DNA from 3 places in the Lentimicrobium sp. S6 genome. Region 3 is predicted to be linked to each of the others. Evidence: riboswitches for the same ligand, from Rfam matches in the RefSeq annotation. Region 3 holds a riboswitch; each other region holds the start of a gene.
The links. A riboswitch is a leader RNA that binds a small molecule or an ion and turns the genes downstream of it on or off. The one in region 3 is predicted to bind cobalamin.
Positions count from the first base shown of each region.

Region 1 (5,244 bases), on a different contig from region 3:
TATTAAACATTAATTTCTTAGCAAATTTGCTGAATAATATTTTATCGCAATGTACTCAAAATCCATTTTACTTAAAGCAAAAAGTATACTAGAAAATTCAGTCCATAGTACTCCCATCCTAAAGTCTCATTTACTTAATGAACTCATTGGCTGTGAGCTTTTCTTTAAATGCGAAAACTTTCAAAAGGCCGGAGCATTTAAAATGAGAGGTGCCATGCATAAATTACTCAGTCTTTCAATAGAAGAACGAGAAAAAGGAGTAGCAACTCATAGTTCTGGTAATTTTGGTTCTGCTTTGGCATTAAGTGCTCAAATACTTGGAATTCCAGCCACTATCATTATGCCATCTAATGCACCACAGGTGAAGAAAAATGCAGTTGCAGCTTATGGAGCGACCATTATAGAATGCGAGCCCACTTTAGAAGCACGAGAATCAACTACTGCTGCATTCATTGATAAATCAGGGGCTACATCTTGTCACCCATATAATGATTCACAAGTGATCTTAGGGAATTCCACTGCTGCCCAAGAGATTTTTGAGGAGCTTATACCAGATGCCATTATTACTCCCGTTGGAGGAGGTGGTTTAATGAGTGGAACAGCTTTAGCCTGTGAGTTTTTCTCTCCCTCTACCCTAGCTTTTGGCGCAGAGCCAGAAGGTGCTGATGATGCTTTCCGCTCGATAAGGGATGGTATAATCCATCCTTCTATAAATCCTCAAACTATTGCTGATGGACTTCGAACCTCATTGGGAGAGCATACCTTCCCTATAATTCGTGATAAGGTGGAAGAAATATTTCTCGTCAACGATGATGAGATTAAAAGTGCGATGAGATTAATATGGGAAAGGATGAAGATTATTGTGGAACCGTCCTCCGCTATTACCTTTGCTGCTGTTTTAAAGAATAAAGAAATCTTTAAAAATCAAAAAGTGGCTTTAATACTATCTGGTGGAAATGTGGATTTGGAAAAGTTTTTTCAATAGTCCATCTATTTTCCATAAATTTGTCCCAAGTTTCAGGGAATCCTGTGAAAATCAGGAACAGTTCCCGCTGCTGTAAGTCCCAAGTACTTTTTAGTGCTTGATTCACCCACATCCACTATTCTTTATTGAATGGGAAGGAAATGAAGTTGGACGAGTCAGAATACCTGAAATCATAATTCATAATTCAGCTTTCGGGAGAAAAGGCGACGAATAAAGACGATCATTTCCGATTTATTTTTCATTTTATCACCTGGCTATCATAATAATAAAAATATGAAAAAAGCCATTTTTAATTGGAGCGGAGGAAAAGATTCTGCTTTTGTTTTGGGAGAAATACTAAAGAATAAGGAATATGATATTTCTTTTCTGTTGACTTCCATTGCTAAGGAAAATAGAAGAGTGAGTATGCATGGAATTCATGAGAGTCTCATGCTAGAACAAGCCAAAGCTATAGGTTTACCTATCACTTTTCTGGAACTGCCAGAATCACCAGATATGGAAACCTATGAAAAGCACCTGACAAAACTCATGCAAGAGGCCAAATTAAATGGAATTAAGTATTCTATTTTTGGAGATATCTTTTTGGAAGACCTTAGAAAATACAGAGAAAATCAACTCCAAAAAATAGGATTTAATGCCGTTTTTCCTTTATGGAATAGAGATACTAAAACCTTGATTCTTGATTTTATTGAACAAGGTTATAAAACCATGATTTCTGCTGTGGATGCCTCTAAATTATCCAAGGACTTTGTGGGAGAAATCATCACCAAAGAATTAATAAATGAACTTCCTAAAAACGTGGATCCTTGTGGGGAAAATGGTGAATTCCATAGCTTCGTCATTGATGCTCCTTTTTTTAAATTCCCTTTAGAAGTAAAAAAAGAGAAACCAATCCTAAAAAAATACCATAATGATAATCCAGAAATCAGCTCTGAATTTTGGTTTTGTCCCATTTCACTAAAAAACTCATAATGAAAACAAGACTATATATTCTATTAAGCGTCCTATTTTTAGCTGCCTCCTCCTGCAATGAGTCCCTAGAGAAAACTCAAGAAAAATCTACTCGGAATTACAATCCTGAATATGCGAAATTCTTTAGAATAGAATATTTCGAAACCTATAAAAAGGTTGTCATCTTCAATCCTTGGGAAAACGAGAGTTTGAATATGGAGTATTATATTCCTCATTCTGGGGCTAAGAATATAGAGAATTTGGAACATTCTTTTGTCATTAAGGAAATACCTAAAAGAGTAGTAGCTTTATCATCTCCTATGGTAGGAATGATGAATCTATTGCAATTAGATCAACACATAAAAGGAGTTACGGATCCTGAGCTGATTTATAATGAAGAAATTCTGGAAAAAGTAAAATCTGGAGATATCGAAAATGTAGGAAAAGCCATTCAAATCAATATGGAAAAGATGATGGTACTCCAGCCCGATTTAGTGATTGGGAGTGGTTGGGATAAGTTGAATGCCGATTATGAGAAAATGATTCAGCTGAAAATGACTCCCCTATTGATGTATGATTGGAAAGAACAACATCCTCTTGGTAAAGCAGAATGGATGGTATTATTAGCTTCTTTTTTTAAAGGGGAGGAGTATGCGATATCAATTTTTGAGGAAATTAAAAATAAGTATAACGAGCAGAAAGAGTCATTAAAGTTCGACAAGCAACCTACAGTTTTTAATGGCTCTGAGTATCAAGGTATTTGGTATTCTGCTGGTGGAAAAAGCTATATGGCTCAATTAATAGCTGATGCATCTGGTCAATATCTAATGAAACAAGATTCATCCAGTGGAAGCTTAATGCTTGACTTTGAAGTATTGATGAGTCAAGCATCAAAGGCAGATATTTGGATGTATACAGGAGCTTTAAGTAAAGATAGATTAGACTTATTTTCCAGTCCTAAATATCAATCGCTGTCTGCTGTGAAAAACCACAGAGTATTTTCCTATCACAAAAGAGTAAACTCGTTTGGAGCCAATGATTATTGGGAAACAGCCAGCTTTAGGCCTGATATAGTTTTGGAAGATTTAAATAAGATTTTCCACTCCTCAGAACCAAAAGGTATGTATTATTTTGAGAAAGTACAGTATTAGTTGATTGAAGTTGGAAGTAAACTGTTGGCCAACTATTAACTATTAGCTGTTAACAATTAACTATCAAATCTAAAGGCTTGTCCAAAATATAATCTGGTTTGCATTTCAGAACCACCTTATCATCTCCATAACCCCAACGTGCATAAGCCGTTTTTAAGCCATGAAAGTTACCTCCCTCAATATCAAACTCCCTATCTCCTAACATGAGAATACTTTCTTCTTCAAAAGGAGGAATTTGGTCTAAAGCATATTGGATCACCTCAATTTTATCGGTTCTAGAACCATCTAAATTTGCCCCAGCTGTAAAATCAAAATAGGATTCTAAATTAAAATGCCTCATCAACTGATCTGCGTACTTTGTGGGTTTTGAAGTGGCAAGAGCCATAAAAACTCCTCTTTCGAATAATCCCTTAATGACTTCCTCAATTCCATCATACAAATGACATTGATAGATTCCTTGTTTAGCATAATAAACGCGATAAAGCCTAACCATTTCCATTGCTTCTTCATCAAATAAATTATACCTATTTTTAAAAGAATGTTGAAGTGGAGGCCCTATAAATGAATCTAGCGATTCAGGATGTTTTTCTTCTTTTCCAAATTCTTGAGCAGCGTATAAAATTGAATTAATTATTCCCTCTTTAGGGTCGATAATGGTGCCGTCTAAATCGAAAAGAACAGCCTGGAAATCATTAATATTTATCATCTTTTTTCAAGTTAATCATATAAATTAAACCCACGGACATGACTGACATATTAGAAAACCTAAATCCTGTAGTATCCTCATTATAAATCTTTTGATAGCCATAAGCAAAACGAGCATCTAGCTGAAAAATTCCAATATCACTTATATATCTAAGTCCGCCTCCAATGATCAATCCAAAATCAGAACCTCTTTCACTTCTAGCATATAAAGCTTCATATTGCGAATGATTTTCAGGCAGTTCACTTGATAATGATTTACCTACTTTGGCAGAAATATAAGTACCAAGGTTGATCATATATTTCATTCTACCAGTTCCAAGATTGATATTTGTTATTAATGGTAATTCAACAAACTGTAATTCAGTGGTTGCCTTTAAGGTATCATCGAAGGTCTCACTCCACTTTCTACTAGAATATAGCAATTCAATCTGAACCCCAACATATTTCTTATTGCTAAAAGTATAAACTAAACCAGCATTATAGCTCATTTCTCCAGACAGATCGGCCACGGCAGGTTGTATTCCGATACTAGAATAGTTTCCACCCACCTTTACCCCAAACCCTTGGTAGTCCAGGAATCGATATTCCTTCTGGGCATGAGCAGAAAAGGCCAATATCAAGAGCATGAAAACGATTATATATTTACTTACTCCTCTCATATACAGCTATTTTTTCCTTCTTATAGTTTAAAGGAATATTATAATAAATGGTATAATTAAAATCCATGACGCCAGAATTATAGTTCTTAGCATATCCAGGAACGTATTGTACAGGTTCTATATTTGTTTTCGATCTATTTATAAATCCCTTTAATCTCATTCCCATGCCTAAATACCAGTTTTTCAACACCTCCACTTTAAAACCAGTAACAAATTCCCACCAATGTGCATATCCAATTTCTGGGCCAAAAGAAGAAATTGAATTCCCCCAATAGCCATTTACCAATAAATACATAGGAACCTCTTGAGTAAATTGTGAATAAGCATAGCGAAGTCCCATATAGAAAATATCTTTATCGTTTTCGGAAACTGGATTCCTTAAGTTATAATCAAATCCAAGCCTAAGATAAGAACCTTGAGATTTATATTTAATTCGTAGGGTTTCTTTTTCATAATAATTATATCCTCCTTCGAGCATCAGGAATAATTTGGGCTTTAAATTATATTCCACACTCAAATCTAAGCCCCTTCTGATTGGAGATATAGCACCTGAGATTATTGTACTAATATCAATACCAATTCGAAGATCATGCTGAAAGTATTCTTTTTCCCTTTTCTCTTTCTCTATCTCTAAAGGCTTATCCTCAGCTACTTTGAAGCGGCTGCTGTCTACCTCCTGTGCACAAAGCTGACCCGCAATTAAGCTAGTCGAGATCAACAACCAAATAAAGATTAACCGCTTCAGTTTCATCTACTGTATTATTATCATTTGTTATTTTAATAATTCTATTGT
Region 1 is NZ_JABKBZ010000090.1:983-6,226, reverse strand. It holds gene HNS40_RS19805 (threonine/serine dehydratase) at 50-985, shown strand; cobalamin riboswitch at 977-1,172, shown strand; gene HNS40_RS19800 (diphthine--ammonia ligase) at 1,259-1,957, shown strand; gene HNS40_RS19795 (ABC transporter substrate-binding protein) at 1,957-3,087, shown strand; gene HNS40_RS19790 (HAD hydrolase-like protein) at 3,137-3,793, opposite strand; gene HNS40_RS19785 (porin family protein) at 3,780-4,451, opposite strand; gene HNS40_RS19780 (DUF6048 family protein) at 4,435-5,202, opposite strand; gene HNS40_RS19775 (DUF6452 family protein) at 5,156-5,244, opposite strand, start outside.
Region 1: another riboswitch for cobalamin. It lies ahead of HNS40_RS19800 (diphthine--ammonia ligase); the one in region 3 lies ahead of HNS40_RS08845 (T9SS type A sorting domain-containing protein).

Region 2 (5,244 bases), on a different contig from region 3:
AAGCCTCTAGAAGGAAGCTATACCCTCAAGCAAAAACCAGTGTTTATAATTCAAGATTGGTTTTCTGGGGAATTCCAAAATAAATATGATACCTTCTTTAATGACCATTTTGGCTTTAGGAGTTCGTTTGTAAGGCTTTATAATCAACTGCAATATAGTTTATTCAATAAAGTAAGTGCTCAAAACGTAATCATTGGAAAGAACGACTATCTATATGAACAACAATATATCGACTCCTATTTTGGAACTAATTTTATAGGTGAAAAGAAAATTAATTCTAGAATTAATAAACTATTAGCTATTCAAGAAGAATTAAAGAAGCATCAAACCCAATTAATAATAGTAATTGCACCAGGAAAGGGTTTCTTTTATCCTGAATTCATTCCTGATTCCATGAACAAAGAAAGAAGCATCACAAATTATGAAGTTTATACTTCTATCTTAACTAAGTCCAATATTCCATTTATCGATTTTAATGCTGCTTTCTTAAATATGAAAGATGGCTCTGAAATAGTTCTTTATCCAAAAACAGGAATTCATTGGAGTCAAGGAAGCATGCCTCTGATAGTTGATTCAATCCTCAGAAAAATGGAATTGGTTTTGAATAAGAACTTAGTTGATGTTCAAATTGACGATATTAGTAAGTCTTTTATTGCTGACAAACAAGATAGCGACATTGAAAAAGCTTTAAACTTAGGCCTACCTGTTCCTATTCCATTAATGACCTATCCCCAAATAAGCTTTAAAGATGAATCGGCTTATAAGCCTAAAGTAATAAGTATTGCAGATAGTTTTTTCTGGCAATTATATCGTTTAGGTATTCATCAAAAGGCATTTAGTCATGGTGAGTTTTGGTATTATAATCAACAGATTTTTATCGACAAACTACAGATGACAGATGAAGTAAAGAATATCAATTATTCCGAAGCAATAAGAAAAGCTGACATCCTGCTGCTTTTCACCACTGAAGCGAACCTTGACAGATTCCCCTTTGGTTTTATCGAATCTTTTGAACATGCAAGTCAAAGTTACATAAACTTGGAGAAAGACATTAGAGCCATGATGAAACAGATTCAATCTGATAAAAAATGGTTTGAAAAAATCCAAGAAAAAGCAAAATCTAGAGGAATCACAGTAGATTCTATGTTATATCTTGATGCTAAATTCATGATAGATCAGAAATACAAATAACTATTAATCAACAACCTGTTCATCTGTACTTACTATTTTATCATTTTTCAGAATTTAACATTCCACCTCAACTAATATTTCTACTTTTGCAGCGAAATTGGTTCCAGCTTATACCAATTTGACTTTATGAAATTCCATATCGTTAAAATGGTATTATCGGATTAATAGGGAATCAGGTGTAAATCCTGAACAGTTCCCGCTGCTGTAAGCTCCATATATTTCGTGGAAAATATGCCACTGGTTCGCAACCGGGAAGGCTTCCACAGAATGGAGTAAGTCAGAAGACCTGCCAACAGATAAAGATTTGAGTGCTTTCGGTGAAAAAGCTAATCATCTGCTGGTTTCCTACACTAGCCGATTGCTTCCTTCAAAGCCTGCCCTCATCTTTTTCAGTTTCTACTGTTTTTGCGAAATAAATAAACAATAAAATGAGCCAGTCAATTATTAAATTTGCAACTCTAATCCTCCTATTCAGCTTTAACTTGCTGGGTCAGGCACAGTATGTGTCGGAAATTATTGATTACAAACCTGCTCCAGGACAATTTACTAACGATGGTGCATTTGGCTCTCCGTATGCTGCACAAAGCATTATTGGAGGAACAAGCGGATTGGTTTCTTTGGGCGCATTTGGCGGTCATATTATTGTAAAAATGGAAGAAAGTGTAGAAAACCATCCCAACAATCCATTTGGAATTGATTTTACCATATTCACCAATGCTTTGCCTGATTGGAGCGAAGCAGCAATGGTAGAAGTCATGAAAGATGAGAATAATAATGGACTGGCTGATGACCAATGGTATCTTTTGGCAGGGAGCGACTATTATTTGAACCAAAGTCAAATGGATTATGCTGTCACTTATTTCAATCCCAATGAAAACTCAGCTACCGATGTACTTTGGGTGGACAGCAATCAAGATTCTGGATACGTTTATAAAAACAGTTTCCACCAACAAAGCTATTACCCATCTCCGATCTTATTCCCTAGTATAAACCAAGAACTTTACACTCTACAAGGCATGAAAGTTGAAGGTGATATTGACCTCTCCACTCCATCCATGATAAAATCTTACGAAAGATACTTTGGCTTTGCAGATAACAGAACCAGAGGCAGCCAACCCTATGACATTCCTGATAATCCTTATACCAGCGACTTAGAAAATTCAGGTGGCGATGCCATGGATATCAGTTGGGCCAGAGATGAAAATGGAAACAGAGTAGCGCTTGACCATATAGATTTTATTAAAATCACCAATGCCATGAATACTTCCGTGGGAGGATTGGGGGAAGCTTCCACTGAGATTTCCGGTATTATAGACGTCAGCCCTAATAGCACTATCACTGGGGAGATCAATTTATTAGCCTTGTCGGATATGCCAAAAACAATAACAATAAACAGGAGCTTACAAGCAGAAGCCATTCATTTTATTTCTGGTATTCCGGCAGCAAGTCAAAATATCATTTGGAACTCCTCAAATACCAATATCGCCACAGTAGATGCCAATGGACTCATTCAGACTCATCAAGCTGGCCTTACCATTATCACTGCAAAAGTTCAAAATCAGGAGTATATTTCGAATAGTTTCGAGATTCTCGTTTCGGAGCCCTCCTCCATCGAAATCATATTAGAATCACAGAGCATTCATTCACAAAGTCAAATTGAAATAAATGCTATCATTAAAGATCAAAATAACGAAGCTATTTTAGGATTAGAAACACTATGGCATGCTAAAAATCCCGAATTATTAGAAATCTTTGAAAGAAACAATGAAACCTATATCAAAGGATTAGAGGAGGGTAATACCTATATCTATGCTCAGGCTGAAGGTTTTCCTCAAATTATTGATTCATTAGCCATACAAATATTAGCAGAAAGCCACAGTAAGAAGGTATATATCACTATCCAAACCGATGACCATAATATACTTTCTCGGCAAGCAGTTAATATTGACCATTTTGACCTTAACCCTTATGTAGATAATGCAGCTCAAGATTACGGAATCGGTAGTGTAGAAAATATAAGTCTAGCCCATGCCATAGCTTCTATTTTTGAAAGCACTGGACTTGGAGAGGATTTTAAATTTAAGGACGACGAAATAGTAGATGGCGCTCTTTACTTATGGAAAGTTCCAGAAGAAGAACATTCAAGTTTAAATTACTACTATGGCTACGGTGGAAACCATAGCGACGATAGTAAATCGAGAACATGGATTATAAAACTAAATGATGATCATTTTGCTAGGAATATGCATCAAATCGAAATACAAGATGAAGATGAAATTCTAATCTATCATGTGCCAGATTCCAGAGAGGAATGGACCATCAATCAAATAACACTAAGCACCTACACCTCAAAACCTGACGAACTCATTACAACTCATTTCATGGAAGAGCGGTGTCAATTCTATGAATCAGGAATTGTAGAATTATTGGAAAGAAAGCCCATTGCAAATGCATTGCTATCATTAAATGAAGAAAGCTTGGTCAATGACGGTCAACAAGTCTCAACTAATTCTGATGGAGAAGCTGAGTTTAGCATCAACATCCTTGGTCAACACCTAATTTCCATAGGAGCACATAAAGCACAAATCATTATTTCCGATGCCACTGGAATTGAAGAACTCAATCCACTCCATTTTACTATTTACCCCAATCCTTTTGAGGATCTTATCCATATAGAATCCTCAGAAAACAATGATATTGATCTTCTGAAAATCTATAATCATCAAGGTCAATTGGTAAAAGAGGTAAAAGAGGCAAAACGAGTAAATCTGGGAGAACTTAAGAGCGGAGTCTATTTAATTCAAGTTTATAGCAAAGGTAATTCCTTCTCCAAAACCATCATCAAAAGATAATGGCTGGGCAAACACTTCTTCATTCTTGGTGGCACTTTGCGAAATCCTTTGTGTTTCTTCGTGGCAAAGCTATTATACAGAGTTTCACAAAGAAGATTATTTATATTTGCACAGAATTATTCTCATTTATTATTGTTGAAATCCACCCCATTGAAAGATTAGATTATACCAATACCTCTGCTTTGAAAATAATAAATATCACAGCTTATAATAGAAGACTATTCTTTAAAATTTTTGCTTTTCTTTCTGTCTCTCTTTTTTGGAGTCAAAATATCAATGCTCAAATCACCAAGGATACTTTTCAATTAAAAACAGTAGAAGTTAAAGCTCAAAAACCCATTGAAGAAGTAGCCATGAGCAAATCGAGGATAGACACCATGGCTTTACAAAGCTTGAGCTCAAAATCTCTATCGAGCCTCATGACGGCCAGCACTCCAGTATTCATAAAATCTTATGGAAGAGGCTCCTCCGCCACCGCTTCTTTTCGCGGAACGGCAGCTTCTCATACTCAAGTCAATTGGAATGGAATGAGTCTCAACTCACCCATGCGGGGCGATGTAGATTTCTCTCAGTTTCCTGTTTATTTTATCGATAGAGTAGAATTGCTTCATGGCGGAAGCTCTTTAAGTGCAGGAAGTGGTGCCTTAGGAGGAAGTATTAGTCTTGAAAACAAAGCAGATTGGAGTAATCGAATTTCAGTAAAATACATTCAACATATAGAGAGCTTTTCTACTTTTAAAGAATTTGCAGAATTGGCCTTGGGGAACTCTAAGTTTCAATCGAAAACTAGAGTTTTTCACGACCAATCAGAGAACGACTTTCCATTCTACAACTATGGAGTACTTCCATACAGAGACGATGTCCAGAAAAATGCGGATTATGAGAAATATGGTTTCCTACAAGAGTTTTATGGAAAATTGAAGAAAAATCATTTGCTCTCTTTAAAAATCTGGGGCCATCATAATTTCAGAAATCTTCCTCAGCTCATGTCTTACGAAGGCTATAACATCGAAGAGATTCAAACACCTGACAGTGTGGATTATCAAATATTCAACAGAATAGAATATCGAGAAGATGAGCAACTAAGAGCTATTGGAGCTTGGAAATACTACATAGGAGATTCAAGATGGGAATTCACAAGTGGTATCAACTATACAAAATTGCATTATTTTCGAAAATCAACAGAATTAGATAATAATTT
Region 2 is NZ_JABKBZ010000002.1:2,346-7,589, forward strand. It holds gene HNS40_RS01030 (hypothetical protein) at 1-1,191, shown strand, start outside; cobalamin riboswitch at 1,323-1,500, shown strand; gene HNS40_RS01035 (T9SS type A sorting domain-containing protein) at 1,620-4,043, shown strand; gene HNS40_RS01040 (TonB-dependent siderophore receptor) at 4,043-5,244, shown strand, end outside.
Region 2: another riboswitch for cobalamin. It lies ahead of HNS40_RS01035 (T9SS type A sorting domain-containing protein); the one in region 3 lies ahead of HNS40_RS08845 (T9SS type A sorting domain-containing protein).

Region 3 (5,244 bases):
TTCAAAACAGATATAATATGTTGGAGTCTGATCGATTTCAATTTTTTCTAAAGCCTTAATTGGCGCTTCTTGAGCAGGATGATTATTACAAATAATCTCGAATTCAGTGATAAGTCGGTCATATTCTAATTTTACACTTGCGGTAGGTGCTTCAGTCGTTTCTAAAAGCTTTTTAATAAGATCGATAGATTCGAAGGTAAGGTTGAGAATTTCTTTAGAAAGCTTGATTTTGTGGGAACGAATTTGCTCATATATACTTTCTAGATGATGGGTAAAAGAAGATACAGATGAAAAGCCAAACATAGCACCACTACCTTTTAAGGTATGCATGACCCTAAAAACAGAGGCTATAGCTTCTTGGTCATCAGGTTGCTTTTCTAAATTGAAAAGAGAATCCTCAATGTTGACTATGAGTTCATTAGCTTCATCTAGAAATCCTTGTATGAGTTCGTCCATTTCCATAGGTTTCTAATTATCTGATTACTTTTCTAATAGTAGTAATTAATTTGTCTCCATTAAATGGTTTCACTATCCACCCCGTTGCTCCAAGATCCTTGGCTTCTTTTTTAATACTTACTTGAGTTTCAGTGGTTAAAAAGAGGATGGGTACATACTTGTATTCCTCAAGTTTTCTTACCTCTGCTATTAATTCCATTCCGCTCATGATGGGCATATGAAGGTCAGTGAGTAAAAGGTGCACTGTTTGTCCATTAAATAGTTCTAATGCTTCCTTGCCATTGGTAGCAGAAATCACGTGAAATCCAGCGTTATTTAGAGTAAACTCCACTAAATTCCTGATACTGTTTGAATCATCAACGATTATTATGGTCTTCTTCATCTCTTATTTTATGATATTAATATTTCGTAAAATCCAGATACTTTGATGAGATCTAGTATTTCATCATTAATATTTAATGTGATTTTATTTTCTGGATGATGGTTTTTTAAGGCAATAATAAACTGAATAAAGCTTAAATCAAGCATTTCCACATCTTTAATGATCAGTTGAAGGGGCTTGTTTACACGGGTATATTCGTCTGTTTCATCTTTAATATATTGAATATGACCGAAGGATAGCTCACCACTAAAGGTAAGTTGATTCATTTGGTTATTCTCATCTTTTTGGTATTCTAGCTTATAATTGTTCATTTCGAGTTCTAAATTTCTATAAAATCTCTTAGGTAAATATATGAAAAATAATTAGAATGTCCAATAATTGTAAAATTATTCTTAAAAAAAAGGCTTCCACAAAATGATTGTGGAAGCCTATTAATCGTGTATTTTCTTTTCTTATGAAATCATGCTAAATAAAGCCTTGATTTTTTATTCGATTCTCTTATTTTTTCAAAAACCTAGCTGCATGAATGCCACTTTGTGATTGAGTTTTTATAAAATAAATTCCTGCTTTAAGCTCGTTAACTTCAATAAAAGAAGATTGAGGATTATGTATTCTTTTGATCAATTGACCTGTTTGGTTATAAATCTCTATCCAATTCAATTGTTGATATGCTCCGATATGAATGAAGTTTTGACAAGGGTTAGGATAAATGTTTAAGCTATTGTTTTTTAGAGTGGAAAGCCCTGTGTTGTTGGCATAATGAATTGCCATTGCTTCAGCTGAAACAGAGGCTTCAAAGTTTCCTAAAACAGTCCCATCAATATCATAAACCCTTCCCTCACCTAGGGAAAAATAGTCGGTAATAGTCACATAAAAACGTTCATTGATTTCATCAAAAACAGCAGCAGCAATATTGATGTAACTGGCTGAACCTGGGTCTGCAATAATTTGATTATTAACAACCGTTGATGTTGATAAATCATATGAACCAATACCATAATCTAAACCCAAATAGAGGAGGTCTCCGACTTTTCTAACACCTTTACCAACCACATGATTAAGTGATTGAGTGTTCCAAGTAGTTGTAGCAATGTTATAGGTAGAAATAGAACCTGTTGTGGCACCATAAGGTGATTTATTAACGCTATAAATAACGTTTTCTCCTTCAAATAAATCAATAATTCCTACGGCATCAGTACCTAAGTTTATTTCTCTTACAAAGCTTAAATCACTATTTGTTACTGCCAATTTCCCTTCAGTAGCTGCCCAGTCACCAGAAACTGCAACGTATAAGGAATCTTCATACATCAGCATTCCTGCAGCATCAGTACTAATTCCTTCAGCTTCATATACTAGGTTCAAATTCATGTCGAAGGCTTTTAAATATTTACCATCAGCAGGAACACCTGTTGCATCACTTCTTAAACTCACATAAATCATATCATTGGCATAATATAATCTACTTAAATAACCATGATAGATAGCTATTTCTTTAGTATTGGTAATCAGGTTAAACTTTGCCAAGCTGTCTTCCGCAGCCACATAGGCATAATCACCAACCACTATTAAATCTTGCATGGATTCTTTTACCACTTCACCAATAAGGGTGGAGGTATAGGTTTCTGGGTTTATACCAGTGACCATCACATGGTCGGCGTCATTATTATAAATTCCGCCATTGCCCACCACGATTTGGTTGACAGATTGCCCTATTCCTAATATTACAAATGCTTGTAATAATAGAGCCAAAAAGTAATTTTTTTTCATTTTAAATTGTTTTAAGGATAAATAAAATTTATTCCTCAAAACTCACAGGAACGATTGAAGAAAAATGGAAGGTCCATCGATCTACAGCTTTTATCCCGAAAGCTTTGAAATTCGTGTTTTGGGCAGGTCTTCTGGCTTGTCTTTATTTTGAGTGGCCTTCTCATATCTATAAAAGATACAATGGCATTAAGAGTCTCAAATGTTATAGACTTACAGCTGCGGGAACAGCTCCTGAATTAAACAGGATTCCCTTTTCACCCTCCTCAGAAATCTTTGGAGAGAACCGTCAACATGGCTGCGAAATTATATAAATATTTGGAAGGATATTGTTAAAATTAAAATTTTATTTAGGTAAGGATAACGAAAATGATAGTTATTCATTAATAGATAATAGTTTATATAAACCTATCACTTATTTGCAACAATTATTTGCTGCTAGCTCTCACTGTTAACGATTCATTTAGTAAAGTTCCATGCCTTTAAAAGTGCGAGTTTTATCTACAGAAACAATATCACCAGAGAATTGAATTCTATTCCCTCTCATATCTACTATGGTGGCTTCTCCGTTTCCATTGCTGCTGATCCAAATGGTGAGGTCTTGCATTCCTGTGGAGCCTTGTATGCTCATTCTGATGAAGATGGGTTTGTTTTTCTTTTCATCCTCTATTTCATATTTAGTGATTCTTCCACTTATGGTCATACCACCTACACCATTCCAACCCACTAACTGATCAAAACCTAATTGGATAGTAGCTTTCCCATTATTCACATATACAAAATTGATAGTGGAGTTTAATTGAAAAACCTCCCCAATCTTATTTGTTACTCTTTGAGCTTCCAATACAAAAGTTGTATCCAGAACCCATTGTTCCTGAACCAACCTATGTTCATCTTGTTCAGCTTTTTCTTGAGCTTTTTTCTCAGCTCTAATTTCTTTTTTTGATTTGGTTTCTTGAGCATTTACTTGAAAACAAAAAGCCAAAATAATGAGTATTGATATGAATTTTTTCATGATAGATTATTTAGTTTATAAAAGTAGGGAATTTTAGTTTACAGTCTGAAGTTAATAACTAGTAGCTAATAGTTCTACAACTATTAACTTTTAGTTGTTCACTGTTGACTTATTCCATTTCAAAGACACAATAAAAAATAACCCTTAAGTTTCAAATTCAGAGCTCTCAATAATTTTATTTCGACCAAGGGAACTTATTAAATGCGTCACCACAAGGATTAATTTTATTTCTTTTCTCGCAGCTTCCTTTGCCTATGTTTACTTTAATAGAAAAGTATAAATCCATTCCATTGAAATCGTGCCAACCCATTAAGGAGGTGAAATAATCACTACCAATGGTGAAATAGTACAAGCGAACTGCCAAGCCAACTCTCGGATATTTCCATTGATAAAGACTTAGGGGTAAGCTTACTTCTATATTAGGCTTCTCATAGCGCGGAGTCAATGAAATTATGGTTGGTTTTCGCATATAATTACCATTAAAAGGAAAATTATATACAAAGCTAGCATTGGCATATATTCCATTTTCGAAATTATAATCTGCATTGATGTTTAAAGAGGAGGGGAGCCACATTTTAAATTTGGTATCTTTTAAGGTGGCATTCGGATCTCCATAAAAACGATAGCTGATGTCTTGAATAAATGCATTCCAATTTTCGTATTTGGAAGTATCTATGTTTTCCCAGGTATAGTCTGTATTTGCATATTCGTGAAGCTGGGCATTATTTTTAAAACTAATATATCCAATATCCATTAAACTCACCCCGATTCTGTATTTATAATCGTAATGTCTTTGCCCACAGGTTCTTGTCGTTTGCGTTTTGCCTTGCCTGTCTAGTAACGCCTGATATTCTACACCTAAATCAAAAGCCCAGCCTTTCCCGTTTATTAGAGCCCCTGATGGAAATTCATCCGTATCATAATCAGAGGGGAAGGCAAAACCCAGATTCGCATCTAGAGAATAAATATCGAGAGTAGTATCATTTACCACATTATATTCTGAGCTTGCGGCATGAAAATAGGTTCCACCCACACCAAATAATCTTTTTATACTAATCCCAAAATTCCAATTGTTAAATAAAAGTTGATTGAGTTGATACGCATAACTAATACCAACTTCTCCATATCCAATATAGCTGGTATTAAAACTCTTAATATTATAAGCTTCATCATGTTGAGGCCCGTAACCAAAACCATAGTAAATGGTTTTTCCGAGTTCTTTAGTAATATTTCTGATATGCATAAAGCTTTTAGCCGCTGTAAATATACCAAAGGCATGCTGGTTTTTGACATACATGGCTGAAGGGCCTTGTATTTTAATATCGAAATCGAGTCTTGTTTTCGCCGTTTTATCGTAGATGTAAAATGGCCTTTCACCATTACTATATCCTGTGGGATGCATTGGTATATCTAAGTTGCCGGAAATGAGGTCAAAGAATTTGAATTCCTCTTTGGACAAATATAGATAATCATTGGAAAGAAAAATATCGGCAGTAATCAAATGTATCGAAAGCCAATCTTTTTGATGATGCATGCCTGCTGGGTTATAAAATAGCACATCGGTACCAGCATGATTAGAATGAACCAAGCCTGCCATTTCTTGTGTGGAAGCTTGGTTTATGAAAAC
Region 3 is NZ_JABKBZ010000020.1:29,913-35,156, reverse strand. It holds gene HNS40_RS08860 (chemotaxis protein CheA) at 1-456, opposite strand, end outside; gene HNS40_RS08855 (response regulator) at 473-838, opposite strand; gene HNS40_RS08850 (hypothetical protein) at 847-1,149, opposite strand; gene HNS40_RS08845 (T9SS type A sorting domain-containing protein) at 1,337-2,605, opposite strand; cobalamin riboswitch at 2,709-2,908, opposite strand; gene HNS40_RS08840 (DUF4251 domain-containing protein) at 3,066-3,617, opposite strand; gene HNS40_RS08835 (DUF5723 family protein) at 3,793-5,244, opposite strand, start outside.